4 regions of the Bradyrhizobium sp. BR14999 genome follow, and region 1 is predicted to be linked to each of the others. Evidence: predicted binding sites of a transcription regulator. Region 1 holds the regulator's gene; each other region holds the start of a gene.
The links. The regulator PhoB, encoded in region 1, activates phosphate uptake and scavenging genes when phosphate is short. The targets are predictions, from matches to a motif close to TGTCATNNANCTGTCAT.

Region 1 (7,746 bases):
ATGCCGGACAGCGTCGTCCAGCTGATCGAGAAGACCTGGGCTGCCGAGATCAAGAGCTGAAGCGAATGTCCCGGACGCGCTGCAGCGTGAAACGCTGCTGCGCAGCCCCGGGACCCACAAGAACCGGGCCCCGGATCAGCGTCGCACCGCTTCGCAGCTCGCGCCGCATCCGGGGCACAACTCCGGCAACAAGCGTATAGAGAACGGGTACAGGGGATCGGCGTGGCAGAGATGGCCGTTCAGAGCGATGTAATCGACGACGCCGGACCGTATGACCGCGCCAAGGCCTTGAGCGCGTTCAAGCTCGGCGACGTCACCTTCTACTGGATCACGCGGCTTTCCGCGATCTCGGTGCTGCTGATCCTCGGCGGTATCATCATTTCGCTGATCGTCGGCGCCTTCCCGGCGATCAAGGAATACGGCCTGTCGTTCCTGTGGACGCAGCGCTGGGCGCCTTCGGCCGATCCGCCCGTGCTCGGCGCGCTCGGGCCGATGTACGGCACGCTCGTCACCTCCTTCATCGCGATGCTGATCGCCATTCCGGTCGGTCTCGGCATTGCGATCTTCCTTACCGAGCTCTGCCCGCAATGGCTGCGCCGCCCGATCGGCATGGCGATCGAGCTGCTCGCCGGCATTCCGTCGATCATCTACGGCATGTGGGGCTTCTTCGTGCTGGGCCCGTTCCTGGCCAACACCTTCCAGCCCTTCATGATCAGGGTCTTCGACGGCGTTCCCGTGCTGGGGGCGATCTTCGCAGGTCCCCCGTCCTATCTCAGTCTGTTCAACGCCGCGCTGATCCTCGCCATCATGGTGCTGCCCTTCATCACCTCGATCTCGGTCGACGTGTTCAAGACGGTGCCGCCGGTGCTGAAAGAGGCCGCCTACGGCGTCGGCTGCACCACCTGGGAAGTCGTCCGCAGCGTGGTGATCCCCTACACCCGTGTCGGCATCATCGGCGGTGTCATGCTGGCGCTGGGCCGCGCGCTCGGCGAGACTATGGCGGTGACTTTCATCATCGGCAACTCGTTCCGCATCTCCTCGTCGATCTTTGCACCGGGCACCACGATCTCGGCGGCGATCGCCTCCGAGTTTGCCGAGAGCGACGGCCTGCACCAGTCCGGCCTGATCCTGCTCGGTCTGCTCCTGTTCGTGCTGACGTTCTTCGTGCTCGCGGCCGCGCGGCTGATGCTGCTGCGTCTGGAACAGAAGGCGGGGAAGTGACATGAACCCGATTTACGCACGCCGTCGCCGCACCGACATCGTCATCCGCGGGCTCTGCATCGCCGCCGCCGCCTTCGGCGTCACCTGGCTCGCGCTGATCCTGATCACGCTGCTCTACAACGGCCTTAGCGGCCTGAACCTCCAGGTCTTCACCGAGAACACGCCGCCGCCCGGCGCGTCCGAAGGCGGCCTGCTCAACGCCATCGTCGGCTCGCTGATCATGACCGTGCTCGGTGTCGGCATCGGCGCGCCGCTCGGCCTGTTCGCCGGCACCTATCTCGCCGAGTACGGCCGCAACGACAAGCTGACCTCGGTGATCCGCTTCATCAACGACATCCTGTTGTCGGCGCCCTCGATCATCATCGGCCTGTTCATCTACGGCGCCGTGGTGGTGCCGATGCGCGGCTTCTCGGCGATCGCGGGTAGCCTCGCGCTCGCCGTGATCGTCATCCCCGTGGTGCTTCGCACCACCGAGGACATGCTGCTTCTGGTGCCGAACGCGCTGCGCGAGGCGGCCTCCGCGCTCGGCCTGCCGCGCTCGCTGGTGATCAAGCGCATCGCCTACCGCGCCGCGCGCTCCGGCCTCATCACCGGCGTGCTGCTCGCCACCGCCCGCGTCGCCGGCGAGACCGCGCCGCTACTGTTCACCGCGCTGTCGAACCAGTTCTTCAGCCTCGGCCTGAACAAGACGATGGCCAACCTGCCCGTGACCATCAACAATTTCGTGCAGAGCCCCTACGCCTATTGGAAGCAACTCGCCTGGAGCGGCGCGCTGCTGATCACGCTCACCGTGCTTGCCCTGAACATTGGCGCCCGCATCCTCGGTGCCGAGAGGACCGCAAAATGACCGACCTGTCCGTATCCGTGAGTTCCAACGGTCACCTGGCCTCGCATCCGCTGCCGGAAGCGCCCGCCAAGGTGACGGTGCGCAACCTCAACTTCTATTACGGCGAGCATCACGCGCTGAAGAACATCAACCTGACGCTCGGCACCAACCGCGTCACGGCGTTCATCGGCCCGTCGGGCTGCGGCAAGTCGACCCTGCTGCGCATCTTCAACCGGATGTACGACCTCTATCCGGGCCAGCGCGTCACCGGCCAGCTGATGCTGGACCAGACCAACATTCTCGACCCCAAGCTCGACCTCAATCTGCTGCGCGCCCGCGTCGGCATGGTGTTCCAGAAGCCGACGCCGTTCCCGATGACGATCTACGAGAACATCGCCTTCGGCATCCGCCTCTACGAGAAGATCTCGAAGTCGGAGATGGACGACCGGGTCGAGAAGGCGCTGCGCGGCGGCGCGCTGTGGAACGAGGTCAAGGACAAGCTCAACGCTTCGGGCCTGTCGCTCTCCGGCGGCCAGCAGCAGCGCCTCTGCATCGCCCGCACGGTCGCGGTGCGGCCTGAAGTGATCTTGTTCGACGAGCCCTGCTCGGCGCTCGATCCGATCTCGACCGCCAAGGTCGAGGAGCTGATCCAGGAACTGTCCGAGAACTACACGATCGCGATCGTCACCCACAACATGCAGCAGGCGGCGCGCGTCTCCGACAAGACCGCCTTCATGTATCTTGGCGAGCTGATCGAGTTCGACGACACCAGCAAGATCTTCACGTCGCCGAGCGACCGGCGTACGCAGGATTACATCACCGGCCGGTTCGGCTGAGGAGACGGGACATGGGTACTGAACATACCGCAAAGGCCTTCGACACCGACCTCCAGGAGCTCACCCGCCTGGTCGCCGAGATGGGCGGCATCGCCGAGCGCATGATCGTCGATTCCGTCGACGCGCTGATCCGCCGCGACGTCGCGCTCGGTCAGCGCGTCGTCACCACCGACGCCGAGCTCGATGCGCTGCAGAAGCGCATCGAGGAGCGCGCCGTGCTCACCATCGCCCGCCGCCAGCCGATGGCGGTGGATCTGCGCGAGATCGTCGGCGCCATGCGCGTCGCCACCGATCTCGAGCGCATCGGCGACCTCGCCAAGAACATGGGCAAGCGCGTTGCGGCGCTGGAGACGGACTTCCATCCGCTAAAACTGTTCCGCGGCCTGGAGCACATGACCGACCTCGTGCAGCAGCAGGTCAAGTCGGTACTGGACGCCTATGCCGCGCATGACCTGCCGGCGGCAATGGCGGTGTGGAAGGGCGACGAGGAAGTCGACGCCATCTGCACCTCGCTGTTCCGCGAGCTCCTCACCTACATGATGGAGGATCCGCGCAACATCTCGTTCTGCATCCATCTGATGTTCTGCGCCAAGAACATCGAGCGGATCGGCGACCACGCCACCAACATCGCCGAAACCGTGTTCTACATGATCGAGGGGCAGGCGATCACCGACAAGCGGCCGAAGGGCGACATGACGACCTTCGCCACGACGGTACCGAATACCTAGGGAGCGACGACAACATGGGCGCACGCATTATGGTGGTTGAGGACGAGGAAGCTCTCACCGAGCTTCTCCGTTACAACCTCGAAGGCGACGGCTATGACGTGGAGACGGTGATGCGCGGCGACGACGCCGACACCCGCCTCAAGGAACACATCCCGGATCTGATCGTGCTCGACTGGATGCTGCCGGGACTATCAGGCATCGAGCTGTGCCGGCGGCTGCGCACCCGTCCCGAGACCAAGCAACTCCCGATCATCATGCTCACCGCGCGCGGCGAGGAGAGCGAGCGGGTGCGGGGTCTTGCGACCGGCGCCGACGACTACATCGTCAAGCCGTTCTCGGTGCCGGAGCTGCTCGCGCGCGTTAAGGGCCTTCTGCGGCGCGCAAGTCCGGAGCGGCTCGCCACCGTGCTCGCCTACGGTGACATCGAGCTCGATCGGGACAAGCGCCGCGTGGCGCGCTCGGGCCGGCCGATCGATCTCGGCCCGACCGAATATCGCCTGCTGGAGTTCTTCCTGGAGCATCCCGGCCGCGTGTTCTCGCGCGAGCAGCTGCTCGACAGCGTCTGGGGCCGCGACATCTATATCGACGAGCGCACTGTCGACGTCCATATCGGCCGCCTGCGCAAGCTGCTCAATCTCGGCCGCGAGCAGGACCCGATCCGCACCGTCCGCGGCGCCGGCTATGCGCTGGATGATCGGTTTGCGAAGGCGGAGCAGACGTAAGGCGTTTGGTGGGGATGAGTTAGCGAGCTGTCGCCCCAATTTCCGCGTCGTCCCGGCGAAGGCCGGGACCCATACCGCGTGATCTATCGATTGGGCGCGGTCTTGATTGCACGGTGCAGCCGCATCATTGAGAGTCTTCGCCAAATGGCATTCGGTGGCTATGGGTCCCGGCCTTCGCCGGGACGACACCGAACATGTAGAGCCGCCATCGCACGACGGCTCATTTCTGGTCTCAGAACAAACTCACCGCGTGCTCGGCTTGGCCGGCGCGCGCCGGCGATCTGCGGCCGGCTGATAGGCCACGCGCGAGTGCTGGGCACAGTAGGGCAGGCCGGACAGCGCCCTGCCGCCGCAGAAGAAGAAATCCGGGCTCGAGGGATCGCCGACCGGCCAGTGGCAGGTTGCCTCGTTCAATTCCAGCAGCGACAGCCGCTGGCTCATCGGCACCACGTTGTCGTAGGTGACCGGTTCGGCCTCGACCTCGACCTCGAAGGCCTGCGCCAGCGCGGTGTTGCCGCGCGAGATCGGCCGGGTCACCCGCATCATGTGCTGTGCTGGGCGCGCCTTGCGCGGCCGCGGCGCGGCCGAAGATGGGCTCTTGGCGCGGCCCGACAGGCCGAGCCTGTGCACTTTGCCGATCACGGCATTGCGGGTCACATTGCCGAGCTCGGCCGCGATCTGGCTGGCCGAAAGTCCGGCCTCCCAGAGCTTTTTCAGCTGCTCGACGCGATCGTCGGACCAGGTCAAAACCGTCATTGCACCCTTTCCCTCGCTGCGCGCCGCCATCCTGGGGCCTCACAGCGAATGCCTAAGCCTTGAAAAACCCGTGCCGCCAGAATCCCTTAAGGCTCGCCGGGCGCGCTACTGACGCCCGAACGTTTACGCCGGTACATGAGGACTTAGAGGATCAGAACCGCTGCACGAGATGTCGTATCTGACAGGCCAAACGCTACAATATGGCGTGACTCCCGCGCAAGAGTCCGCCGACTCGCTTCCACATGTTCCGTGGTGAAAACCCCGCAAAATCGGCACCGCAAGACTACGGATTCAGCGTTTCGCGAGGCTTTCCGGGCGGCATTGACACCGGTCTTGCCAGGCATAAGATAGTGCCGCGTGCCGCCCTTAAAAGGCGGCACGTTTCGTTTTCCGGACCGGTCAATGGTGCGCTGCGCAAGGCACGCCAGGCAGGTCTCAACTTTCAAATGCAACATCCAAGTGATGGTCATGACCAACAGCGCCGCGCCGCATCTGCTTCCCGTTTTCGCCAGGGCCGACCTTGGTTTCGAGCGCGGCGAAGGCTGCTGGCTGATCGCGACCAATGGCGATCGCTATCTCGATTTCACGTCGGGCGTTGCGGTGAACGCGCTCGGCCATGCCCATCCCGCGCTGGTCAAGGCGTTGCAGGAGCAGGCGACCAAGCTCTGGCACATGTCGAACCTGTTCCAGAGCCCGGATGGCGAACGGCTTGCAACGCGTCTGTGCAACGAGAGTTTCGCGGACTTCGTGTTCTTCTGTAATTCCGGCGCCGAAGCGCTGGAATGCGTGATCAAGGTCGTGCGGCGCTATCACGCCGCCAAAGGCCATCCCGATCGCTATCGCATGATCACCTTCGAAGGCGCCTTCCACGGCCGTACGCTGGCGACGCTGGCTGCGACGGGCTCGGCAAAATATCTCGAAGGTTTCGGCCCGCCGATGGACGGCTTCGACCAGGTCCCGCATGGCGATATCGAGGCCGTGAAGAAGGCGATCGGTCCGCAGACCGCCGGCATCCTGATCGAGCCGATCCAGGGCGAGGGCGGTGTGCGTTCGTCGGCACCCGCCTTTCTCAAGGCGCTGCGCCAGCTCTGCGACGAGAAGGGCCTGTTGCTCGCGTTCGACGAGGTGCAGACCGGCATGGGCCGCACCGGCGATCTGTTCGCGCATCGCCGTCTCGGCGTCACGCCCGACGTGATGTCGCTGGCGAAGGCGCTCGGTGGCGGCTTTCCGATCGGTGCCTGCCTTGCGACCGCGGAAGCGGCCTCCGGCATGACACCCGGCTCGCACGGCTCGACCTTCGGCGGCAATCCGCTCGCGATCTCCGCTGCGAACGCCGTGCTCGACGTCATGCTCAAGCCCGGCTTCTTCGATCACGTGCAGAAGATGTCGCTGCTGCTCAAGCAGAAGCTCGCCTCCGTGATCGATCGCCATCCTGATGTCGTCAGCGAAGTGCGGGGCGAGGGTCTCCTGATCGGCATCAAGGCGGTCGTGCCTTCGGGTGATCTCGTTGCCGCCTTGCGCCACGAAAAACTGCTCACCGTCGGCGCCGGCGACAATGTCGTGCGCTTTCTGCCGCCTCTGATCGTCACCGAAGCCGAGATCGAGGACAGCGTCGGGCGGCTCGAGCGCGCCTGCACGGCGATCTCGTCCAGTCAGACCAAGCGGGCGGCAAGCTGATGAGCAAGTCGCCAAAGCACTTCCTCGACATCAACGAGCTCCCGCTGTCGGAGCTCAAGCGCATGCTCGCCGCATCCTCCGCCATGAAGGCGAAGCAGAAGGCGCATCAGCCGGTCAGGCCGCTCGAAGGCAAGACGCTGGCGATGATCTTCGAGCGCCCCTCAACGCGGACGCGGGTGTCGTTCGACGTCGCCATGCGCCAGCTCGGCGGCGAGCCCATCATGCTCACCGGTGCCGAAATGCAGCTGGGCCGTGGCGAGACCATCGCCGACACCGCGCGCGTGCTGTCGCGCTATGTCGACGCCATCATGATCCGCATCCTCAATCACGAGGCGCTGCTGGAGCTTGCGGCCTATGCGACCGTGCCCGTCATCAACGGCCTGACGCGCCGTTCGCACCCTTGTCAGGTGATGGCCGATCTCATGACCTATGAGGAGCATCGCGGCCCGATCGAGGGCAAGACGGTGGCCTGGACCGGTGACGACAACAACGTGCTGGCGTCCTGGGCCCACGCCGCCGAGCGCTTCAAATTCCAGCTCAACGTCGCAACGCCGCCGGAGCTCGCGCCGAAGAAGGCGATGCGCGACTGGATCAAGACGACCAATGCGCCGATCGTGCTCGGCACCGATCCGGAAGCCGCCGTGCGCGGTGCCGATTGCGTCGTCACCGACACCTGGGTGTCGATGGGCGACAAGGAAGGCGAGCACCGCCATAACGTGCTCAAGCCCTACCAGGTTAATGCCAAGCTGATGTCGCTGGCCAAGTCCGATGCGCTGTTCATGCACTGCCTGCCCGCCCATCGCGGCGAGGAGGTCACGGATGACGTGATCGACGGCCCGCAATCGGTCGTGTTCGACGAGGCCGAAAACCGCCTGCACGCGCAGAAGGGCATTCTGGCCTGGTGCTTTGACGCGGTGAAGTAGGCGGGGGCGCATTTGGATCGTCGTCCTGGCTTTCGCCAGGACGACACCGAATTTGCA
Region 2 (7,746 bases), 800 kb from region 1:
GATCCTGTTCTGGGTGTTCTCGGCACTGATGGGCATCTCGCTGTCGTCGATCTTCCTGGTGTTCACGCACACCTCGATCGTGCGGGTGTTCTTCATCACCGCGGCGACCTTCGGTGCGCTCAGCCTCTACGGCTACACCACCAAGCGTGACCTGACCGGAATGGGCTCGTTCCTGTTCATGGGCCTGATCGGCATCATCATCGCGAGCCTCGTGAACCTGTTCCTGGCGAGCTCAATGCTGCAGTTCATCGTATCGGTGGTCGGCGTGCTGGTGTTCGCGGGCCTCACCGCCTGGGATACCCAGCGGCTGAAGAACGACTACATCTACGGCTACGCCTCGGCCGGCGGTGACATCGCAGAGCGTGCGGCCATCACCGGCGCGCTGTCGCTGTACCTGAACTTCATCAACCTGTTCACGCTGCTGCTGCAGCTCCTCGGCCAGCGCGACTAACGCCAGGACGAGGGAACGACATGAACCCCGGCCGAAGGGCCGGGGTTTTTGTTTGGGCCGGGCTGTACCCACAGGCACCGTCATTGCGAGGAGCTCTTGCGACGAAGCAATCCAGAGTGCCTTCACGGATGCATTTCTGGATTGCTTCGCGGAGCCTGTCATCGGGCCGCGCGTTGCGCGGACCCGGTGGCTCGCAATGACGCCGGAGAAGCAGCGGAGCCCCTTCCAGCCGCCGCGGGAAGCCTCTATCCTTCCCGCCATGTCCGCACCTGAAATCAGGCCCACCACCGAGGCCGACCTTCCCGCCATCACCGCCATCTATCAGCAGGCCGTCCGCGAGGGCACCGCGACGTTCGAGCTGGAGCCGCCCGACCTTGCCGAGATGACGCGGCGCTATCGCGCGCTGACCGACGGCGGCTATCCCTATTTCGTCGCCATCCTCGATCGTCGCGTGGCCGGCTATGCCTATGCCGGGGCCTACCGGCCGCGGCCGGCCTATCGCTTCACGGTCGAGAACTCGATCTATCTCGATCCCTCGTTCCACCGCCGCGGTGTCGGCTCGCTGCTGCTGGAGCGGCTGATCACCGAATGCGAGGCGCGTGGCTTCCGCCAGATGATCGCCGTGATCGGCGATTCCGCCAATGCCGGCTCGATCGGCGTTCACACCAAGAGCGGCTTCAAGATGATCGGCACGCATCCCAATGTCGGGCTGAAATTCGGCCGCTGGCTGGATACGGTGATGATGCAGCGGGATCTCGGCGAGGGCGCGAGCACGGTGCCGGGGAAATAGATGCCGTAGCCCGGGTGAGCGAAGCGATACCCGGGAACGGTGCAAGCAAAGTCCCGGATGTCGCTTCGCTCATCCGGGCTACGAAAGCCTCACACCACCGCCAGCTTCCGATCGATCACCAGCAGCACGCGCTCGAGCTCGTGACCGCGGCGCAGGATCAGGCCGGTCGCCGAGATCACGCTGTACATGCCCTGCTTGCGCGCAAGCCGCGGGTCCTTTTCGATCCGATAGATCGGCACTTCCGAGGCGCGGCGATAGACCGAGAACACGGCGCGGTCCTTCAGGAAGTCGATGGCGTAGTCGCGCCACTCGCCGTCGGCGACCATGCGGCCGTAGAGATTGAGAATCCGGTGCAGCTCGAGGCGGTTGAACGTCACCCGATTCGGCTGCGTCGTCGCAGCGGCGGGGCGCGCCGCCGCGCGCTGCTCGCTCGGCTCGGCATCCTCCGACATCAGATTCATGGGAAGCGCCTCCTCATCGCACGGCATGACCCGTGTCCGCGACAACCGGAACCTCTGGCATCATGACAGTTGCATGATTGCGCCAACCGGTCCCTACCGCAAGGGGCCTCCCCGTTCGACTCATCGAATCGGGACACACGCAATGGTGGAACTTTGTCGCGGCAAACCGTCACGGGATCGTTAGCAGGAATCATAGTGTCGCCGCTTTTCCGCCTAGCGACTGCCGCCCTGCACTGCGAAAAGGCTCATGTGCGTTGGCCCGGTCCTTCGGTTCCGGATTCCTCAGCCCCCAGCCCCCCGGGGTCGACAGGATCGGGTCTGTACGCGCGACAAGGAGGGCCAACGCAAGTTGGTCCTTTTTTGTTTGTGTCGGGATGTTTCCGACTCGCCGAGCCTTCGCTCTCCTCATGCGCCGGCTCTCCCCCTCATCCTGAGGGCCGCGCTCGCGCGGCGTCTCGAAGGATGAAAGGCCGAGCTGCATCCGCCGGGCCTGCTTGGTTCGTGACGCGCGCAAGGGCGCGCTCCTCACCATGAGGAGTTAGAGCGAGCGCGACGCGGGTGAGCGAGTGAAATCAGTGCAGCGACGTGTACGCCGCGCCCAGCATTGCACCCGGCTTCTCTCGGTTGCCATCCTGAACATAGACCACCGCGCCGTCGACGCCGTCGCGCGTGAGGTTCTCGATCGGCACCGTCCAGCTTTCCGGACGGCCGGTCCAATCGCCGACCTTGAGCAGGTTGCGCACCACGTTGTGGTAGGTGATCTGCTGTCCGCGATTTTCGCCGCGGGTGATCGTGATCGGCACCGACTTGGCGATCGAGCAGATCCAGACCTCGCCATGCGAGACCGTGGGCTCGTTGCTCGCGGCCACGGAGACGCTGATCTGCTTGCCCGCAAGCGACATCGTCACCGGCACGCTCATCACGCCCATGCCCTTGTCGGTCTTGCCGATCGCATTCTCGATGCCGGTGCGATCGCTCCCGATGACATGGGTCGAGCCATTGACGACGACCTGCGGCGTGTAGACCTCGCGGTCGCCGCGCATGCGCGAGTAGGCACGCTGCCGCGCAGAGAACCGCGAATCGGCCAGCGTGTCCTTCCAGCCGAGATAGTCCCAATAGTCGATCGGCATGCTCAGCGCGATGACCGAGGGATCTTTGGAGAGATCGCCGATGACCTTGTCGGCGGGCGGGCAGGACGAGCAGCCCTGCGAGGTAAACAATTCGACAACGGCGCGGGGATCAGCCCCGGCAGGGCGGATGACGGCGACGATCGCACAGATGCCGAGAGCACCCGACCAGAGGGCACTGGACCAACGTGAAATCGGATGAGAAGCCGTCATTGTTGTCATGTCGAACGCCGCACACCATTGCTCGTGAGAGGGAATCTTATCGCCTGATGGTCACCGTAATCTTACGGGGCGCAGCACATTCATCCGTCCAGGAGGAGGTTTTCCACCGGCCGGGCCCATCCGAAACGTGCCGCAAAACGCGCGAAGGCGGCCTTTTGATAGGCCGCCTTCGTTCTGGCTTCTACTCACTTCGCAGTGAGCCATCGTTCACAAATCCGCGCTTACGCCGCGAGCTTGCGCAGGACGTAATGGAGGATGCCGCCATTGCGGTAGTAATCGAGCTCGTCCAGCGTATCGATGCGGCAAAGCAGCGAAACGCGGTGCAACGAACCGTCGCCGGAGACGATCTCCGCGGTCAGCTTCTGGCGCGGCTTGAGGTCGCCGACGAGGCCGCGCAACGTGACCTTCTCGTCACCCTTCAGACCCAGCGACTGCCAGGAAGTGCCGTCCTCGAAGGTCAGCGGCAGCACGCCCATGCCGACCAGGTTCGAACGGTGGATGCGCTCGAAGCTCTGGCAGATCACGGCGCGAACGCCGAGCAGGCGCGTGCCCTTCGCGGCCCAGTCGCGCGAGGAGCCGTTGCCGTATTCAGCGCCGGCGAACACCACCAGCGGCACCTTCTCTTCCTGGTACTTCATCGCGGCGTCGTAGATCGACATCTGCTCGCCGTCCGGCCAGTGCTTGGTCAGACCGCCTTCCGGAATGTTGCCGTCGGCGCCCTTCAGCATGAAGTTCTTGATGCGGATGTTGGCGAAGGTGCCACGCATCATCACTTCGTGGTTGCCGCGGCGCGTGCCGTACTGATTGAAGTCGGCGGGGCGCACCTGGTGCTCGCTGAGATATTTGCCGGCGGGCGAGGTGAGCTTGATCGAGCCGGCCGGCGAGATGTGATCGGTGGTGATCTTGTCGCCGAACATGGCGAGGATGCGCGCCTCGACGATGTCGGTGACCGGCTCCGGCTCCTTCTTCATGCCGTCGAAATAGGGCGGGTTCTGCACATAGGTCGAAGACATGTTCCAGCGATAGGTCTCGCTCTCGACCGTCTTGATCTTGCGCCAGTTGGTGTCGCCCTTGAACACGTCGGCATACTTCTTCTTGAAGATCGACGCGGTCACGAACTTCTTCATGAAGGCGTTGATCTCCTTCGTCGTCGGCCAGATGTCCTTCAGGTACACCGGCTTGCCGTCCTTGCCCTCGCCGAGCGGCTCCGTGGCGAGATTCTTGGTCACGCTGCCCGCGAGCGCGTGCGCGACGACCAGCGGCGGCGAGGCCAGATAGTTCGCCTGCACGTCCGGCGAGACGCGGCCTTCGAAATTGCGGTTACCTGAGAGCACGGCAGCGGCGACGATGCCGTTGTCGTTGATCGACTTCGAGATCTCTTCCGGCAGCGGACCGGAATTGCCGATGCAGGTGGTGCAGCCGAAGCCGACCAGGTTGAAGCCGACCTTGTCGAGATCTTTCTGCAGACCGGAATCGGCGAGATAGCCCGCGACCACCTGGCTGCCCGGGGCAAGCGAGGTCTTCACCCACGGTTTGGCCTTGAGGCCCTTCGCAGCCGCGTTGCGCGCAAGCAGGCCGGCGCCGATCAGCACGCTCGGATTCGAGGTGTTGGTGCAGGAGGTGATCGCCGCGATCACGACGTCGCCGTGACCGATCTCGAAGTCCTTGCCTTCGACGGCAAAGCGCTTCTCCGGCTCCTCGGCCTTCTTGTACTCGCTGCTGAGCGCGAGCGAGAAGCCCTCGGCCACCGACGGGAGCGCGATACGGCCTTCGGGACGCTTCGGACCGGCCATCGAGGGCACGACGTCGGCGAGGTCGAGCGTCAGGGTTTCCGTGAACACCGGATCGGCCGACTTGGCGGTGCGGAACAGGCCCTGCGCCTTGGCATAGGCCTGAACCAGCGCAACGCGCGCCGAGGCGCGGCCGGAGGTCTTGAGATAGTCGAGCGCGGCGGCGTCGACCGGGAAGAAGCCGCAGGTCGCGCCATATTCGGGCGCCATGTTGGCGATGGTCGCCTTGTCGGCGACGGAGAGATGGTCGAGGCCCGGGCCGAAGAATTCGACGAACTTGCCGACGACGCCAAGCTTGCGCAGCATCTGCGTCACGGTCAGCACGAGGTCGGTCGCGGTGACGCCTTCCTTCATCGCGCCCTTCAGCTTGAAGCCGACGACATTGGGCAGCAGCATCGACAGCGGCTGGCCGAGCATGCAGGCTTCCGCCTCGATGCCGCCGACGCCCCAGCCGAGCACGGCCAGACCATTGACCATGGTGGTGTGGGAATCGGTGCCGACCAGCGAGTCGGGATAGGCGACCTCGAACGTGCCGGTCTTCTTGCCGACCGTCATCTTCTCCTTCTTGGTCCAGACCGTCTGGGCCAGATATTCGAGATTCACCTGGTGGCAGATGCCGGTGCCGGGCGGCACGACCGAGAAGTTCGAGAACGCCTTCTGGCCCCACTTCAGGAACTCGTAGCGCTCCTGGTTCTGCTTGTATTCCTCGGTGACGTTCTTGCCGAAGGCCTTGTTGTCGCCGAAGAAGTTCACGATCACGGAGTGGTCGATGACGAGGTCGACCGGGACCAGCGGATTGATCTTCTCAGCATCGCCGCCGAGCTTCTGCATCGCGTTGCGCATCGCGGCGAGGTCGACCACTGCAGGCACGCCGGTGAAGTCCTGCATCAAGACACGCGCCGGGCGGAACGCGATCTCATGCTCCAGCGACTTCTTGCGCAGCCATTTCGAGACGGCGACAATGTCTTCCTTCTTGACCGAACGGCCGTCCTCGTTGCGCAGCAGGTTCTCGAGCAGGACCTTCATCGAATAGGGAAGTTTCGAAATTCCCTTCAGACCATTCTTCTCGGCCGTGGGCAGGCTGTAATAGACATAGGTCTTGGCGCCGACCTTGAGGGTCTTTTTGCATTTGAAGCTGTCGAGCGAGGTCATGTAGGAATCCCAATTGTTAGTTATACCCGGCAGGGTATTTTAACACCGTCAGCGTATCAGGCTTGGCCGCTTGCAGGGGCAGGTTGAGTTGCTGCATCAAGTAGTTCCGGGCTTATAGAAGCTTTCTAACCGCGCCGCCACAGCCACAATCGTGCCGCGCCAATCCGCGAGCCAAAAATTCCCATGCGCTACCCCAAGTTTTCCTGAGGCCTGGCTTTGAGCGGGTTGAAACGAGGCGAGATGCGGCTTTCAGGTCACGGGCTCAGATGCGTGCGGGGTGGCCGCGAGGTGTTCGCCGGCCTGGATTTCGCGGCTGCCGCGGGCGAAGCCCTGGCGGTGATGGGTCGCAACGGATCGGGCAAGACCTCGCTGCTGCGGCTGATCGCCGGCCTGCTCATTCCGGCCGGCGGGACGATCGCGCTGGACGGGGGTGATGGCGAGCTGACACTGCCGGAGCAATGCCACTATCTCGGCCATCGCGATGCCCTGAAGCCGGCGCTGAGCGTTAAGGAAAATCTGGCATTTTGGGCTGAATTTCTCGGCGGCGAGCGACGCGATGCCGCCGAGAGCCTCACCAAAGTCGGCCTCGACCACGCCACCCACCTGCCCGCCGCCTTCCTCTCCGCCGGCCAGCGCCGCCGGCTGTCACTGGCGCGGCTATTGACCGTGCGCCGCCCGGTCTGGCTGCTGGACGAGCCGACCACGGCGCTGGACGTGGCCGGCCAGGACATGTTTGCCGGATTGATGCGACAGCACTTGGCAAGCGGCGGCCTGATCATCGCCGCCACCCACGCCCCGCTGGGGATCGACGCGCGAGAGCTGCGGATCGGGGGTGTGGGGTGATGCGGCCTGACCCTCAGCTTTTTTCAGGCGGCCAGCCCGCGCGAGGTGCTCCATGACCGCCCTGTCGGCCCTCATCCGCCGGGACATCCGGATCGCGCTCCGCGTCGGCGGCGGGGCGCTGATTGGCGTGCTGTTCTTCCTGACCGTGGTGGTGCTGATGCCGTTCGCGGTGGGGCCGGATCTGGCGCTGCTGTCGCGGCTCGGGCCGGCCATTCTCTGGCTCGGGGCCTTGCTCGCGAGCCTGCTGACCCTGGACCGGCTGTTCATGGCCGACCATGAGGACGGCTCGCTCGACCTGATCACGATGAGCCGGACGCCGCTGGAACTCGCCTGCGCCGCCAAGGCGCTGGCGCATTGGCTGGCGGCCGGCCTGCCGCTGATTGTCGCAACCCCCGTGCTCGGCCTCTTGCTCAACCTCGACATGGTCGCAACCGGCGCGGTGGCGCTGACGCTGCTGGCAGGAACCCCGGCGCTCACCTTCACCGGCATGATCGGCGCGGCACTGGCGGTGACCCTACATCGGGGCGGACTGCTGATGGCCGTGCTGGTGCTGCCGCTGTCGATTCCGGTGCTGATTTTCGGGGTCGCGGCCTCGCAGGCGGTGATCGTCGGTCCGATGACGTTCGGCGCGCCTTTCTCGATCCTGTGCGCGCTATCGCTGGTCAGCCTCCTGATCGGACCCTTCGCGGCGGCGGCGAGCCTGCGGCATGGACTCGACTGAGATGGACCCGACTGAGATGGGCCCGCCTGACCTTGACCCGCATCAACTTTCGCGACGTGCTTTCGTGCTGATTGCCTGAGCGCTTCCGGATGATTATCAGAATACCATGACGCTGATCGACCTCGCCAATCCCACGCGGTTCCTCGCGCTGACAGCGCGTCTGCTGCCGTGGCTTGCGGCTGCGACCGT
Region 3 (7,746 bases), 550 kb from region 1:
GCGAGCAGATAGCGGCCATCCTTGACCTGCTCGACGATCAGCGCCACCGGGATGTTGTCGACCACGAGCTCGAGGAACTTCTTGGCGCTCTCCAGCTCCTGCGACAGTGAGCGGCGGTCGGTGATGTCCTCGAAGACCAGCAGCAAGAATCCGGGCCGATTGCTTTCATTGCGGACCGCGATCCGGATCGAGGCGACCATGCGCCGCTCCCCGCCACGCTCGACCTCGAATTCGTTGCGGAATTGGCCGTCCGGCGAATTGAGCGCGGCCTGGTCGGCCGCCTCGATGCTGGCCGCCGAGGCGGGCGCAAACAGCTCGCGCGCATTCTTGCCGACGACGTGATCCCGCGAGAAGCCCCAGAAGCGCTCATAGGCGGTGTTCGCAAAGATGTAGCAGCCGTCCTCGATGTTCTTCGCGGCAACACAGGCCGGCACGTTGTCCAGCACCGTTTCCAGGAACTGCTTGGTGGCGGCGAGCTGTTGCGACAGCCTGCGCTGTTCGCTGACGTCGAGATGCGTCGCCACCGAGCCGCCGTTCGGCAGCACGTGAAATTTCACCAGGATGGCCCGTCCATCCGGCAATTCGGTGATCAATCCGTTGCTGCTTGTCGCCTTCTCGTAGAACTCGTCGTCGGAGGCGCCGCCGAGCACCCCGCGCTTGCGTCGCAGCGCGAGGAGTTCGTAGCCGTTCATGTTGGCCCGGACATCCGACCGCGTCAGGCCATAGATATCGAGATAGCGGTCGTTGCAGAAGATGACGCGCCGCTGCGCATCCGTCATCACCACGCCCTGGTTGAGATTGTTCATGGCGGAGGAGACGAAGGCATTGCGCCGCAGCTGCAAACGCCTGGTCCGGCGCAGCGAGGAATGGATCCACAGCGCGATCGCGGCGAGAAACGAGCAGACGACGAGGCCCGCGATCAGGACTTCCCAGATCACGCTGGCATCGAGCTTGGCGAGATCACCTGGAGCGGTGAAGCTGTCCGACAGCGCAACGGCGCGTGCGGGCGCGACCGCGCCGGCCAGGCACAGGACGGCCTGCACAGCGATCGGAAGCGTGCTGCCCACGTGCCAGTTCTTCTCAGACATCAGCCACCCGCTATTTCAACGTCGGATTGTCTGGCTTCACGGGTTTGGATCGGGTAAACGCCTGTATGTGCAACGGAAAAATTTGACGCGAAATACGGCAATTGCCCTGACATGATAAATGCTTCCTTAACGGAAAACGGCCGCGCGCCCTCGATTCCAGAGCCGCTGCCACCGGCGCTTCCAGCGGACGTCCTGCACGACCATGGATAAAGTCGATTGCGTCGTCATCGGAGCCGGCGTGGTCGGGCTCGCGGTGGCTCGACGGCTCGCGCAGGCCGGACGCGAGGTCATCGTGCTCGAGGAAGCCGAGGCCATCGGCACCATCACCTCCTCACGCAACAGCGAGGTGATCCATGCCGGCATCTACTACCGCGCCGGCAGCTGGATGGCGCGCATGTGCGTCGGCGGCAAGCACGCGCTCTACCGCTACTGCGCCGAGCGCGGCATCCCGCACAAAAATTGCGGCAAGCTGATCGTCGCGACCAGCGCGAAAGAGACGGAGAAGCTGCAATCGATCAAGGCACATGCCGAGGCCAACGGCGTGCTCGACATGCAGCTGCTTTCGGGCGAGGCCGCACGCGCGCTGGAGCCGGCGCTCGCCTGTGACGCCGCGCTGCTGTCGCCGTCGACCGGCATCATCGACAGCCACGCCTACATGCTCTCGCTGCGCGGCGACGCCGAGGAGGCCGGCGCGGCCTTCGCGTTCCACACGCCACTGGTCCGTGCCAAGGCAGCCGCCGGCGGTATCGAGATCGAGGCTGGCGGCGAGGCGCCGATGACGCTGCAATGCGACCTGCTCATCAATGCTGCGGGGCTCTCGGCAACGACGGTGGCGCGCAACATCGACGGCATGCCGCTGGACCGGATTCCGCCGGCCTATCTTGCCAAGGGAAATTACTTCAGCTGCAATGCAAGGGCGCCGTTCTCGCACCTGATCTACCCGGTGCCCGAGCCCGGCGGGTTAGGGGTGCACCTGACGCTGGACATGGCAGGGCAGGCCCGCTTCGGCCCTGACGTCGAGTGGATCGAGACGATCAATTACGAGGTCGATCCGTCACGCGCGGAGCGCTTCTATCCCGCGATCCGCAAATACTGGCCGACGCTGCCCGACGGGGCGTTGATGCCGAGCTATTCAGGCATTCGCCCGAAGATCGTGCCGCCGGCGGTGGCCACGCAGGATTTTCTGATGCAGGGCCCGCGCGATCACGGCGTCGCAGGCTTGATCAACCTGTTCGGCATCGAATCGCCGGGACTGACGTCGTCGCTTGCGATCGCCGATCACGTCTCCGAACTCGCAGACATCTAGGCGCCGCGCAAATTTTGCACGACGCACATTGCAGCAGGGGTGAGCGCAAACGCACTCATCCCCGCTTGAAAGGGTATGATCAACTCTACGCTGTTACGGGGGTCACTAGTGGAGCGTGTCGCCTTGCTTCAGACGCTCGATCTGGTCCTTGACCATCAACTTCCGGCGCTTCAACTCAACAATTTGCAGGTCGTCTGTTGAAAGGTGCACGAGAGCTTCGTGCAATTCGTTTTCGAGAAGTTTGTGCTTCCGTTCCAATTCAACAAGATGTGCCTGAATTGTCATTCGAAACCTCCTCGGTAGGGTTGAACCTCAGGATTCGATCCGGACGAGAGACTGTACATCACCGATTCGTTCTGTCGATGGGTATCCGTCGTCGCGGCGTCATTTTTGAAAATTCATATGTAACGAAGCGTGAGTAAGGAACCACGCGAGAAAAATCCATGATATCAATGCGTCTGCGCGGCGGCGCAGCGACTCGCAGAAATATGTTGCGGGAGATCGGCGGGCAATGACCGCAGATCGCTTGCGGTCACGCCGCGCAAGGACGATAATTTCCACAGGGCATCCACAGCCCAGATCTCACGCCTATCGGTTTTCGGCCACCGCAGACATGACCAATGAAAACGAGCGTGAGCTCGAAGTCGAGCTCACCCGGTTGCAGCAGGAACACCGAGATCTCGATGCGGCGATCGATGCACTGCATCAATCGCCCGCCCCCGACCTGTTGCGGTTACAGCGGTTGAAGAAGCGTAAGCTCTTGTTGCGCGATCGCATCGCGTTCATCGAAGACCAGATCACGCCCGACATCATCGCCTGAGCCCTGAGCCGGTCGTTCGCGGCGGCTCGCCGTATCCGAATCCGCTTGACTCAAAAAGAACAAAATAGGAACATTCAGGACGACCCGGCTCCAGACAGGCCAGGGAAAACGCCAAGGGAAAACGCCAAGGAAAGGCAGAAGGACAACGCAGATGTCGGCAACCGCCCTTCTCGACAACAGCCATTATGAACAAGCTTGCGATCAGGCGATCGCGATGTGCGACGGCAATCTGCGCAGCACCATCAAGGCGCTGATCATGGCCAATGAATATCTGGAAGCCGAGCTGGCGGAATTGCAGGCGGCGATTTCCGCCGGCTGCATTCCGGAGACCTCGCTCAGCAAGATGCGGAGCAAGAGCAGCGCCGCCTGAGTTCAACATCGGAGCAACGCCATGTCGGATGTGACCTACTACGTTGCAATGCCCTTCCTGATCGATGCTGACGGATCGCCCGTCGCGGGCGCCGCAGAGGAGTGCCAGAGTTCGGCGGCCGCGTTGCGGCGGGCCGAAATCTTGTCGCGCGGTGCCGGTCACATCGGCGCGATCGCGTTCAGCCGCAGCGGCGATCCCATGACCGGCGAATTCGGCGACGCCACACTGCTGCGCAAGTTCGGCAATGTGCCGCAAGATCTCACCACGCTGTAGGATCAGCTGCTGACGGGCCTGATCTGCCGCTCGTGGCGCCGGTGCGCCTTGCGCACATACATGGCGGCATCGGCTTCCTCGAGGGCGCGGCCCGCGTCGGACTGCGGCCCCAGCAGCGCCACGCCAGCCGAAGCGCCCGCAACCACGTGCCGGCCCTGAAACGTGAAAGACAATTCGTCGATCGCCTGCTCGAGGATGGCGGCCTTCGCCTTGGCGTCGGTCTCGCTGAGATTCCACAGCAACAGCGCGAACTCGTCGCCGCCAAGACGACCGACCACATCCGAGGCGCGGACCCGCCGCGTCAGCGTCGCGGCAATCGCCTTCAGCACCTCGTCGCCGGCGGCGTGTCCGAAGGAATCGTTGATCGGCTTCAGCCGATCGACGTCGAGCACGATCAGCGCGCCGCTGGCGCGGTAGCGCTTCATGTAGGCAATGGCACGGTTGAGCTCGCGCTCGAAACCGCGCCGGTTCGGAATCTCGAGCAGGAAATCGGTGTCAGCGGCCGCCTCGAGCTCCGCGACCCGCCGCTCCGCCGCCTTGAGCTTGCTCCGCAAGCCGCGGATGGTCGCCTTGATGGTTTCCGTGGCGCCATCGGCCGGCGTCCGGCGCCGCGCCGGCCTGGCCGGACGCTTGGCAGCGGCTTTGGAGCGGCTGGCGCTGGTCTTTCGGCCCGTTTTGGCCTTCGCAGCACTCGCCCTTTTTGGTTTCTTCATGGGCATCCTGCTCAATGAAGGCTTGCGGGGATTCACCAAGACAGGATAGTGCATTCCCTTCTCCTTGCCACCGCCTTGCGAGCCGCCGGCCGGAACCTTTAATCTGGCCTATCTTTCTGTTTTCCGGGCACATTTGACGTCATGACCGCGCCGATCGCCATCATCATGGGAAGCCAGTCGGACTGGGACACGATGCGGCATGCCGCCGATACGCTTGCCGCGCTCGGTGTCGCCGCCGACACCCGCATCGTTTCGGCGCACCGCACCCCCGATCGGCTGTTCGCTTTCGCCAAGGGCGCCAAGGCGGCGGGTTACAAGGTCATCATCGCCGGCGCCGGCGGCGCCGCGCACCTGCCGGGCATGGCGGCGTCGCTGACGGAACTGCCGGTGTTCGGTGTGCCCATCGAATCGAAGACGCTCAAGGGCCTCGATTCGCTGTATTCGATCGTTCAGATGCCCGCCGGCATCCCGGTCGGCACCCTCGCGATCGGCAAGGCCGGCGCGATCAATGCGGCGCTGCTGGCGGCTTCCGTGCTGGCGCTGTCCGACCCCGCCCTGTCCGGTCGCCTGGCCGCCTGGCGCAAGGCGCAGACCGAGGCGGTTGCCGAGCGTCCGGAGGACAAGGCGTGACCGACGCCAGGCAGGTGAAGCTGAAGCCCGGTGACACCATCGGAATTCTCGGCGGCGGACAACTGGGCCGGATGCTGGCCATGGCTGCGGCGCGGCTCGGGCTGCGCTGCCAGATGTTCTCGCCCGATCCGGATTCGCCGGCCTTCGACGTGGTCCTGAATGCGACCTGCGCCGAATATGCCGATGTCGAGGCGCTCGAGCTGTTCGCCAACGACGTCGACGTCATCACCTACGAATTCGAGAACGTGCCGGCGGCCGCCGCGATGGTGCTGGATGCGCGCCGCCCGGTGCTGCCCAACCGGAAGATCCTCGAGACCACCCAGGACCGGCTGGCCGAGAAGGATTTCGTGACGCGGCTCAGCATCGGCACGGCCGCCTATGCCGACGTCACCTCCGTCTCGTCGCTGCGCGAGGCGATCGCGCGAATCGGTCTTCCGGCCGTACTGAAGACCCGCCGCTTCGGTTATGACGGCAAGGGCCAGGCCATCATCCGCGAGGGCGACGACATCGCCAAGGTGTGGACCAGTCTCGCCACCAAATCGGCGATCCTGGAGGCCTTCGTGCCGTTCGAGCGCGAGATCTCCGTGATCGCCGCGCGCTCGGCCGCGGGTCAGGTCGAGTGTTTCGACGTCACCGAGAACGAGCACCGCGACCACATTCTGAAGATATCGCGCGCGCCCGCGCCGATCCCGGATTCTCTCGCCGAGGAAGCGCGCAGCGTCGCCGGCAAGATCGCGACCGCGCTCGACTATGTCGGCGTGCTCGCCGTCGAGATGTTCGTGCTCGCCAATGGCACCGGACCGAAGGTGCTGGTCAACGAGATCGCTCCGCGCGTGCACAATTCCGGACACTGGACGCTGGACGGCGCATCCATTTCGCAGTTCGAGCAGCACATCCGCGCCATCGCCGGCTGGCCGCTCGGCAAGCCCGTGCGCCACGGCGAAGTCGTCACCATGACCAATCTGATCGGCGACGAGATCAAGGACTACGACAAGTGGCTGACCGTTCCCGGCGCCACGGTGCACATCTACGGCAAGGGCACGCCGCGCCCCGGCCGCAAGATGGGACACATCACCGAAGTCAGGCCGATGAAAGGCACGTGAAGGGACCGCAGCAATCGCTGCGATCCCCCTAATGATCTTTCCGGAAAACCGCTGCACACTTTTCCGGATCATGCTCTAGCGATTACGCGGTCTTCACGCCTGCGACGATGCCTGTGGGCTCCTCGCTGAGCCAGCGGTAGATCACCCCGCCCAGCGCGCCGCCGATCAATGGCGCGACCCAGAACAGCCAGAGCTGCGACAGCGCCCAGCCGCCGACGAACAGCGCGGGACCCGTGCTGCGCGCCGGGTTCACCGAGGTGTTGGTGACGGGGATGCTGACGAGATGGATCATCACCAGCGAGAGCCCGATCGCGAGCGGCGCGAAGCCCGCGGGCGCACGGCCATGGGTGGCGCCCATGATGATGAACAGGAACATCATGGTCATCACCACCTCGGTGAGGAAGCACACGATCATGCTGTACTGGCCGGGCGAATGCGCGTCATAGCCGTTGGACGCGAAGCCCTTGGTGACGTCGAATCCGGGCGCCCCGCTCGCGATGACATAGAGCAGCCACGCGGCAACGATCGCGCCCGCCACTTGGGCGATCACATAAGGCAGGATCTGGCCGGCCGGAAAGCGCCCGCCGGCGGCAAGGCCGATCGTGACGGCCGGATTGAGATGGCAACCCGAGATGTGGCCGATCGCATAGGCCATGGTGACGACGCTGAGCCCGAACGCCAGGGACACACCGACGAGACCGATGCCGACCTGGGGAAAGCCGGCGGCAATGACCGCGCTGCCGCAGCCTGCGAATGTGAGCCAGAAGGTGCCGATGGCTTCCGCGGCGTATTTTTTCATATCCATGTGTCAGTCCCCTGATTTCAAGTTTCCGGAGCAAAGCTCCGGAAACGGCCCCATCATTGGCACCGAATCGCCCAAATCGGGGCCGCACAGAGGTATTTTCGCCGCATTTAATGGCCGAACTTGGCCCAAAATCCCCCTTGGCCGGTGGACATCTGCAGTTTTGTCTGATACATCCGCGCGCTCAAGGTTAAGGGCTTGCGCGTTTCGCCATCCCCTTTGACTTATCAGAATTCAAATCCGATCCACCTGAAGAGGATGCCGCGTGCAGGTTCTCGTTCGCGATAACAATGTCGATCAAGCCCTCAAGGCGCTGAAGAAGAAGATGCAGCGCGAGGGAATTTTCCGCGAGATGAAGCTCCGCGGCCATTACGAGAAGCCCTCAGAGAAGAAGGCCCGCGAAAAGGCCGAAGCCGTGCGCCGCGCGCGCAAGCTGGCCCGCAAGAAGCTGCAGCGCGAAGGCCTGCTGCCGATGAAGCCGAAGCCGGTGTTCGGCGCAGGTCCCGGCGGTGATCGCGGTGGTCGTGGCGGCCCCGGTGCGGGTCCGCGCGGACCGCGCTGATCTACCGGATCTTGCAAGACTTCAGTTTTCGATGACGCGGGCCCCTGGCCCGCGTTATTGTTTTGTGAGCGGCGCCTTC
Region 4 (7,746 bases), 3.3 Mb from region 1:
CCGTGCGCCGCATAAACAGGTAGGCCGCGCCGACCGAGGAGGCCATCAGCACCGCCGCCCAGAGAAACCCGCTCTCGACGTCGGTGAGCGGCAGGCCCTTGGTGTTCATACCGAAGATGCCGGTGACCAGCGTCGGCGGCAGCAGCAGCGAGGTCACGATGGAGAGCGTGTGGAGGTGGCGGTTGCTTTCCTCCTCGTTCTTGAAGCGCAGCTCCTCTTCGAGCAGGCGGCTGCGCTCGCGCAGCTCGACGATGTCGTGATCGAGCCCGTCCAGCCGCTGCGCCAGCTTGCCGGCGTGGATCCGCAAGGCCGGCGACAGATGGTCGGTGTTCTTCTGGTCGAGGCGGTGGAACAGTACGCGAAGGCCCGTGAGCTGACGATGCAGCCGCACGCAGGTCCGGCGTAGCCGGCCGAGATTGCGGCGCATCTCCGGCTTGCTATCGTCGGCGAGGATCCGCTCCTCGATGTCGTCGATCTCCTGCCCGAGCTTGTCGGCCATCCTGTCAAGCGTGTCGGCGACCTCGTCGACGATCTTTTCCAGGAGATGGGCGACATTGTCGATGCGATAGCCGCCTTCGAGCACGCGGCGCGTTGCGTCCGCCGAGCACAGCGCCTGATGGCGTCCGCTGACCAGGAGATGCTCGGTCATGGCGAAGCGCAGGAACGCGGTCTCTTCCGTCGCGCTGTCGATCTCGCGCACAAGGTCGGAGAACACGCCGTAGACGCAGTGATCGATGACGTGAAGCTGCTGGAACGTGTCGTTCGACAGCAGCAGCTCGCGCGCAAGCGGCGGCAGCGTTGATGCCGCAATCCACGGCCGTACGCGCGCATCGGTCAGGTTGAAATGCAGCCAGAGCCGGCCGTCATGACTGAACTCGATCGGCTGGTCGATCGGCAGCGCCTCAGTGCTGCCGTCGCTGTGCAGACGGAAGGCCCACACGAGACCGGCAATGGCGGGTTCGGCATTCGTTATCGCGCTGACTAGCTTTGCCGGCTCAGCCATGGCCAATCCCAACCGTCAACAATGCCCCGTATCCGGAAGATGGCTGACGGCATCTTCCGGACCCCGCGCGGCTACTCAATTACGGCTTTGTTACAGTTTGATGATGCAGAGCGACGGCCGCCCTACTCCGCGGCCAGCCCCGTCGTGGCCAATGCCGCGGCTTCCCTGACGTAGTCGTGCACGACGCGGCCGAACGGCAGCGTCAGGTCGGCGATGTAATGGTGCGCGCCGAGACAGCGGCGAACCGGGAAGTCGGCGACCGGCGCATTGACGTGCGGCACCAGATGCAAACGGCCGGGCCCCATCCAGGAGCCCTTCGGCACGATGTCGGTGAGGTTGATGGCGACGAGCTGGCAGACTTCGAGGCGACCGTCGACGCCCGGAATCATCTTCAGATTGATTTGCGTCTTCGACAGCGTGGCGCGGGTGAGATTGCCGTTGCCGGCCATGCTCTCATGCTTGTAGCCCATCGTGCCCATGGCAACGAGCTGGCCGGCATATTCCAGCGTGCCCGTCAGCGTGTCCTTGACGATCTCGAGCTTGGGATGGGCGTACTTCTTCGGAAAGCCCCAGATCTCGCGGCCGGCGGCGATCGGCGGATCGTCGTCCAGGTACATCTGCGAGACGAAATTGACCTCTTCGCCGTTGAGGCGCGCGGGAATGACGAGGCCGGACTCGGTGTAGCTACCGAAGCCGGAGGAGTCAGGCATCTTGATCCATTCGTAATGCACGATCGGCTGGTCGATCGGCTCCAGCGGCTCGGGCAGGCCGGCGCGGATCAGGTCCGGATCGGTCTCGTAGCTGATGACGAGGAATTCGCGGTTGACGAAGCGATAGGGCCCGGCGGGATAGCTCGGCCCGGCCGCTGGCATGGACGGAAGTCTCAGCACGTCTTCCCTGCGCATCGCTGGTCTCCTGTGTGATGCCTTATGTGATGCCCGCCCGGCCGCGTCAGGCTCGATGCAAATTGCTAGCCGCCGTCATTGACTGCGATGTGAAGGAATTCCGTCAGGCGCACGACCTCGGGCCATTCGCGTTTCGGTTGATCTGCAGCCGATGCATCGGCGCCGAAATTGTCATCACGCCGTCACTGCCGGACGTAATCGTCTGGCTTGTCATTGAAGCATGATCCTTTCGGAAAACCGCTGCACACTTTTCCGGCGCATGCTCGGCAGGAGGCATCGGCCATGGACGCCCGCACGTCGCAACCGACCTATCAGACCCATCAGCCGCCCGCGCGGGGCTGGCGTCCAGAGCGCTGCGACCGCGTCGCGCTGGTGCTGCAAGGCGGCGGCGCGCTCGGCGCCTACCAGGCCGGCGTCTACCAGGCGCTGCACGAGGTGGGGATCGAGCCCGACTGGGTCTGCGGCGTCTCGATCGGTGCGATCAACTCCGCCATCATCGCCGGCAACAAACCGGAGAAGCGGCTGGAGGCGCTGCGCATCTTCTGGGAGCGCATCACCAACCGCAAGATCTGGCACTACACGCCCGATGGCGACGTCTTCCGCCAGTGGCGCAATCTCTGTAGCGCGTGGATGACGTCGGCGATGGGCCAGCCGGGCTTCTTCACCCCGCACCGGGTCAATCCCTGGTTCAGCCCGATCGGCGCACGCACCGCCACCAGCTATTACGACACGATGCCGCTCAAGGAGAGCCTGCTCGAGCTCGTCGACTTCGATCTCATCAACGAGAAGAGGGTCCGCTTCGCGGTCGGCGCGGTCAACGTGCTCTCCGGCAATTTCATCTATTTCGACAACGCCCATGACGAGATCGAGCCGGAGCATGTCATGGCCTCAGGCGCCCTGCCCCCGGCGCTGCCGATGGTGCGGATCGGCACTGATCATTTCTGGGACGGCGGCATCGTCTCCAACACACCGCTCCAGCATCTGCTCGACCAGGAGGACGCGCTCAACTCGCTGGTGTTCCAGGTCGACCTCTTCAGCGCACGCGGCGTGCTGCCGCGTTCGATCCAGGACGTCATGGCCCGCCACAAGGACATCATGTATTCCTCGCGCACGCGCCACAACACCGACGTCTATCGCCGCACGCACAACCTCAAGATCCTGCTCTACAAGGCGCTGGCGAAGCTGCCGGACGAGCAGCTCTCCGAGGAGGAGCGCAAGCTCAAGGCGAGCCTGCGCAACATGCCGGAGATCGCGATTCTGCATCTGATCTACCAGCAGAAGGCCTATGAGGGAGACGCCAAGGACCACGAGTTCTCGGGCACCTCGATGCGCGAGCATTGGACAAGCGGTTACGAGGACACCAAGCGCACCCTGAAGCGTCGCGACTGGATCAGGATGCCGGACGAAGGCATGGGGCTCGTGGTGCACGACGTGCACCGGGAGACGGAGAGCGCGTGAGGCGCCTTCCGGCGAGCGCTCAAACAAAAAGTGCGAAAACAACCCCATGCACAGTAGCCCGTGCGTGGCGGATCAATGGCTTAGCCTGGTGCGTCCGCAGCGCCGTTTGACACGTCGGGCAAAACAGGGCTATAATGCGATTATTCCGAATTGACACAGACAGTGGACTTGTGACGAAAATTTCTCACATCGCGCGTGAGGCAAAAGGCTGCCGCAATACAATCGGTGTCGTCCCGGCCGGGGGCCAACTACCCCAGGCGATCATTGTGGCGCGGGAGAGGGGTCAACAGTCTACGCCAAACGTCTCCCTGTGATTATGGGTCCTGGATTTGCGCTTCTAGGCGAGTACAAGAAGGACGAGGCGCACACCAATTCGGTTGAATCGGTTTGGGCGCTCCTCAAGCGGCAGATTGTGGGAACCCATCATTGGGTCAGGCGAAGCACCTGCAACAGTATGTGCAGGAAATGACTTGGCGCCTGAATCGGCGTAGCATGAGCTCTACGGAGCGCATGAACGCCCCGTTTGACGGCGTCGTCGGTCCGCAGCCTGACAAAGTGCCGATCGCCGATGAGTAGGAAGATAAGAAGCACTCCGCCGGAGCCGCCCCTTGGCCTCAATATGCCCTTTGATGGGGCGCTAAAGCGTTTCATCGGCGCTGATCCGAGCGAGGTGGAGGCGAGCGTTACGCGGTCCAAAAAGAAAATGCCGCCGGGCAGAAAGCTGAAGGCTCCGTCCGACGGCGATGTCAGTCAAGCGAACGTGGTGTCTCTACGCGACCGACGGATGCGGAAACGGAATTGCGGTCGCTGACGTGCGGCGACGCGGCAAGCGTCGCCAATGCCCGCAAACCTGCTGAATCCGCCCATCGCGAATGCGATTATAGGTATCGATCCAAATAGAGCCGTTCATGCGTGTAGTTCCTTTCATTCGGTTGATGGGACGCAAACGCGCACGCGCGACAGCGCGCTCGGTCGTGAGGGACTGAGCGCGCTGTCGCGGCCTCGAACTGATTTTGAGGACTTGGGGAGGGCGTCGAACCTGGTTACGACGCAGCTCCTACATCCGGGCATGAAAAAACCCGGCGCGAAGGCCGGGTTCGGACGCAGTTAGCGAGTTTGCGTTTCGAGAGTGGCGCAACTCTCCTAATAGGGAGGAAATCGTCGGCTGAGTTATCATAAGCAGCGAAGCCCGGCGCTGGCCGGGCTTCGCATCTCGGTTGCATGGAGGGCAACCCAAGCTACCGTTAGCAAAGCCAGCTTTGCAGACTGGCCTAGAAGTCGAAGCTGAGTTGGTTCGGCCAAGAGCGCCAGTGCTCGCACACATGCTCTAAACGACCGAGCCGCTTCCGTGTGTACGAATTCACGTGCACACGCTTCGACCCCGAAGTGGGGTGCATTCCCATTTCGGTTCTCCACGACTTTGGCGGGCTGAAGCCCGCCTGCTCCGGACTGCGGTATTGCAGCCGCGCGGCGTGGAGCCCGACTGTCGTCGGTTCTGGAGAAGCCGCTGACGGTAGCTTGGGTGTTCTATCTGATTTGGCCGAAACCCGATTCTCAGGGCAACTACGGACAATTCTTCTAACGAGAGAATGAATCGGCTTTCGATCCATTCACTTTAGTGAGCAAGCGAACTTGCCGTCGAAGAGACCAGAGGTAGGAATCCCGCAATAGCGGAGCGCTGGAACGTAATCTCTTCGATCTAGGCACGGGACGTTTGACCGTGGCGTGCTCTACACCTGTTTTGAACTCGATACGCAGTACACCGTTCGTGGACAGACCGTTTTCTGCCCTATCCGCCAAGCCCTCAGCATCCAGTGCCTCTGAAGGGTGACTTCGCGGGCCTGTCCCGCGCATCGGTTTAGTCAACGCAAAAACTCCGGGTGGCCGGAGGGGTGGCTACAAGGGTGGCTGCGGTAATACGTGCAAAGCTTCGCATTACGCGTGGCCCCCGCGTGATCTGGCCGTGACGACTAGTGTGGCTGCCACGGTCGAATCGACCTTTCGTAAATCTGTGCCGCAACTTAGTCCTATGTCAGCTCGTATATAGGTCCCCATTGTTGCGGATGAGCGAAATCGAGGTCACTTCGCTTCCTTGTTCAATTCGATCGCGACCTCCGACATCCAGGAGCCCGGTGCTTCCATCAGAAAGGATTGATGATTGCTCCTGGTCTGGATCGTCACCAGCGCAGCCACCGTGTTTCCCTCAATTCGCGCCTCGATCAGGCCGTCCTTGTTCGTGCCATAGACCTTGCCGCCCTGTCGGTATTCGCTCTCGAACCAGTTGCCGGAAAGCTCCGTCCCGCTCTGCTCGATGTTCGCGGACAGGACCATCTTGTACGCATCGCTTGCGCAGCGCAGATCAAGTGTCAGCGACCGTCCCGGCTTGGTAACGTTGTACGCCACTTTGCAGCGAACCTTCTCACGCGGACCGTCCGACGGCTTCATGGTGCCGATGCCCGACCATGCGCCGGCCAAACTGTCGAACACCGGCTCTGCGCACAATGGGCTGATGCCGATCAGCACGAGGCAGGCCGCGCCAATGCCCATGCGCGCTGCCGGAAACTTCAATAGCATTCTGCCAATCCTGATCCGTAAAGTCTGAGCGCGTCCTATGCCTGAACAGCCGCGGGATGTTGACGAAGATGTTTAGAAATGTTGCAAAGATTGCCTGAACGTTGCCGGGATCGGCGCATCAATCAACTTGCAGAATGGTCTCCGACAGCAGAGCGGCAGCCTTTTGGAGCGGCGGTATGAACCGGTCCAGTTCGACGAAGCTCACGCGCGCCACCGGCACAGAGACACCCAAGCAAGCTATCAATTCTCGATCCGGTGACAGAATGGGGACGGCACACCCCACAACTCCCTTCACATACTCTTCGTTGGTTTTGGCCCAGCCTCGTTGCCGCGTGTCCTCCAGGACCTTCATCAGCCCGTGGACGTCGACGATTGTCGTTTCCGTGAATTTGGTCAGAGGTAGTGCGCGGCACAACTTCGCCCGGGTCCGCTCGGGCAGTCTGCTCATGTAGATTTTTCCGGTCGACGTGCAGTGTAACGGCGCCGCCTCTCCCGGATTGAACTGAAGGCCTTGCGGCTCCGAAACGCGAACGCTGTCGACATAGGCAACGAAGTTGTCGCGTACGACGCCGATCTCGCATTGTTCGCCGATTTCTCCCGCAACCGCCTGAAGCACCGCATGCCGCCGCGCAGTGCGGAAGGCCGCGCCGATAACAGTGGCGGACAGTGTGACGAGCTGGTTTCCCACAACGTAACGCTTGGTCCCCAACGCCTTCTGAAGAAGTCCGCGGTCCTCGAGATTTCCGATCAACCTGTGCGCCGTTGGAAGAGGCAGCGAGAGAGCCTTTGCGATCTCTGCCGCTGAGACCGCTTTGCGTTGGTCGGCAACGTGCCGAACGATCGCGAAGACACGATCCAATGGCCCGTCCTTCTCGCTGCGTTTCGTCATTTTCCCTCCGGCCAAATCGGCAGCAAAATCAAGACTTACGCCACATATTATCATTTTTCGGAATAAAATATATTGAAAATCGACAAAGTTGTTTGTCGAAATTCTGAAAGCTCATATTCTTGGCGTTGCCGGTGATTGACCAGAAATTGTGCAACGCAGTCTCACCGTTCCCAGAATCTCGCTCCGCCGCTTGGCCGAGAGCCAAGTCCCGACGGCGCGCCCAACAGGAGATGCGTATGTCTCGTCACTACGACGTGGACGCCGTGAGGAAGGAATTCCCCGCCGTCGAACGGATGGTCTATCTGGACTCCGGGTTTCAAACGCCGCTTGCGCGCCCGGTGAAGGCCGCGATCGAGCTCTTCCTTCGCGAGGGCTTCGAGACGGCCGGCCCGAAAAGCGTATGGCTCGACCGGGTGGAGCAGACCCGCGCCAAGGTCGCTCGCTTTCTCGGCGTGGCCGCGGATGAAATCGCCTTCACGAAAAATACGTCGGAAAGCATGAACATCGCGGCAAACGCACTGCCGCTCCGGGCCGGCGACAATGTCCTGCTGATCCACGGCGATCATCCGAACAACGCCTACGCGTTCCTCCATCTGCAACGGAAGGACGTCGAGGTCCGCTTCATCCCGATGACCGATATCGTCGATGCCGACAGCTTTGCTCCTTTCATCGACGAAAACACGCGCGCGATTTCGATGTCACACGTCACGTTCCACGCTGGTCACCGCTTTGACATCGAGAGCGTCGGCGCGATGTGCGCCAGGAAGAAACTCTACTTCGTCGTGGACGTGATGCAGTCGATCGGCGTCGTGCCTGTCAACGCGAAGGCGATTGGCGCGAGCTTCGTCGGCTCCGGAAGTCACAAGGGATTGCTGGTTCCGCAAGGGCTCGGGCTTCTGTATTGGGACAAGGCGCTC

Region 2: a site for PhoB is predicted at 1,765-1,781, ahead of ACR9YP_RS06175 (DUF2794 domain-containing protein). Genes of this name have one in related genera too.
Region 3: a site for PhoB is predicted at 2,766-2,782, ahead of ACR9YP_RS41090 (YdcH family protein). Genes of this name have one in related genera too.
Region 4: a site for PhoB is predicted at 2,078-2,094, ahead of ACR9YP_RS28165 (acetoacetate decarboxylase). Genes of this name have one in related genera too.

The regions. Positions count from the first base shown of each region.
Region 1 covers NZ_CM148536.1:497,899-505,644, reverse strand. The annotation lists gene pstS (phosphate ABC transporter substrate-binding protein PstS) at 1-60, shown strand, start outside; gene pstC (phosphate ABC transporter permease subunit PstC) at 232-1,221, shown strand; gene pstA (phosphate ABC transporter permease PstA) at 1,223-2,068, shown strand; gene pstB (phosphate ABC transporter ATP-binding protein PstB) at 2,065-2,883, shown strand; gene phoU (phosphate signaling complex protein PhoU) at 2,895-3,611, shown strand; gene phoB (phosphate regulon transcriptional regulator PhoB) at 3,626-4,333, shown strand; gene ACR9YP_RS02315 (GcrA family cell cycle regulator) at 4,577-5,089, opposite strand; gene ACR9YP_RS02310 (aspartate aminotransferase family protein) at 5,558-6,766, shown strand; gene argF (ornithine carbamoyltransferase) at 6,766-7,689, shown strand.
Region 2 covers NZ_CM148536.1:1,302,291-1,310,036, reverse strand. The annotation lists gene ACR9YP_RS06185 (Bax inhibitor-1/YccA family protein) at 1-451, shown strand, start outside; gene ACR9YP_RS06180 (N-acetyltransferase family protein) at 711-1,241, shown strand; gene ACR9YP_RS06175 (DUF2794 domain-containing protein) at 1,331-1,702, opposite strand; gene ACR9YP_RS06170 (DUF1223 domain-containing protein) at 2,275-3,051, opposite strand; gene acnA (aconitate hydratase AcnA) at 3,273-5,993, opposite strand; gene ccmA (heme ABC exporter ATP-binding protein CcmA) at 6,234-6,836, shown strand; gene ccmB (heme exporter protein CcmB) at 6,889-7,557, shown strand; gene ACR9YP_RS06150 (heme ABC transporter permease) at 7,664-7,746, shown strand, end outside.
Region 3 covers NZ_CM148536.1:8,788,069-8,795,814, forward strand. The annotation lists gene ACR9YP_RS41080 (sensor domain-containing protein) at 1-1,088, opposite strand, end outside; gene ACR9YP_RS41085 (NAD(P)/FAD-dependent oxidoreductase) at 1,291-2,394, shown strand; gene ACR9YP_RS41090 (YdcH family protein) at 2,500-2,679, opposite strand; gene ACR9YP_RS41095 (YdcH family protein) at 3,008-3,214, shown strand; gene ACR9YP_RS41100 (hypothetical protein) at 3,366-3,584, shown strand; gene ACR9YP_RS41105 (hypothetical protein) at 3,606-3,857, shown strand; gene ACR9YP_RS41110 (GGDEF domain-containing protein) at 3,860-4,570, opposite strand; gene purE (5-(carboxyamino)imidazole ribonucleotide mutase) at 4,712-5,200, shown strand; gene ACR9YP_RS41120 (5-(carboxyamino)imidazole ribonucleotide synthase) at 5,197-6,303, shown strand; gene aqpZ (aquaporin Z) at 6,386-7,108, opposite strand; gene rpsU (30S ribosomal protein S21) at 7,371-7,667, shown strand.
Region 4 covers NZ_CM148536.1:5,995,043-6,002,788, forward strand. The annotation lists gene ACR9YP_RS28160 (transporter) at 1-1,003, opposite strand, end outside; gene ACR9YP_RS28165 (acetoacetate decarboxylase) at 1,126-1,908, opposite strand; gene ACR9YP_RS28170 (patatin-like phospholipase family protein) at 2,191-3,366, shown strand; gene ACR9YP_RS28175 (hypothetical protein) at 5,446-5,940, opposite strand; gene ACR9YP_RS28180 (IclR family transcriptional regulator) at 6,059-6,829, opposite strand; gene ACR9YP_RS28185 (aminotransferase class V-fold PLP-dependent enzyme) at 7,066-7,746, shown strand, end outside.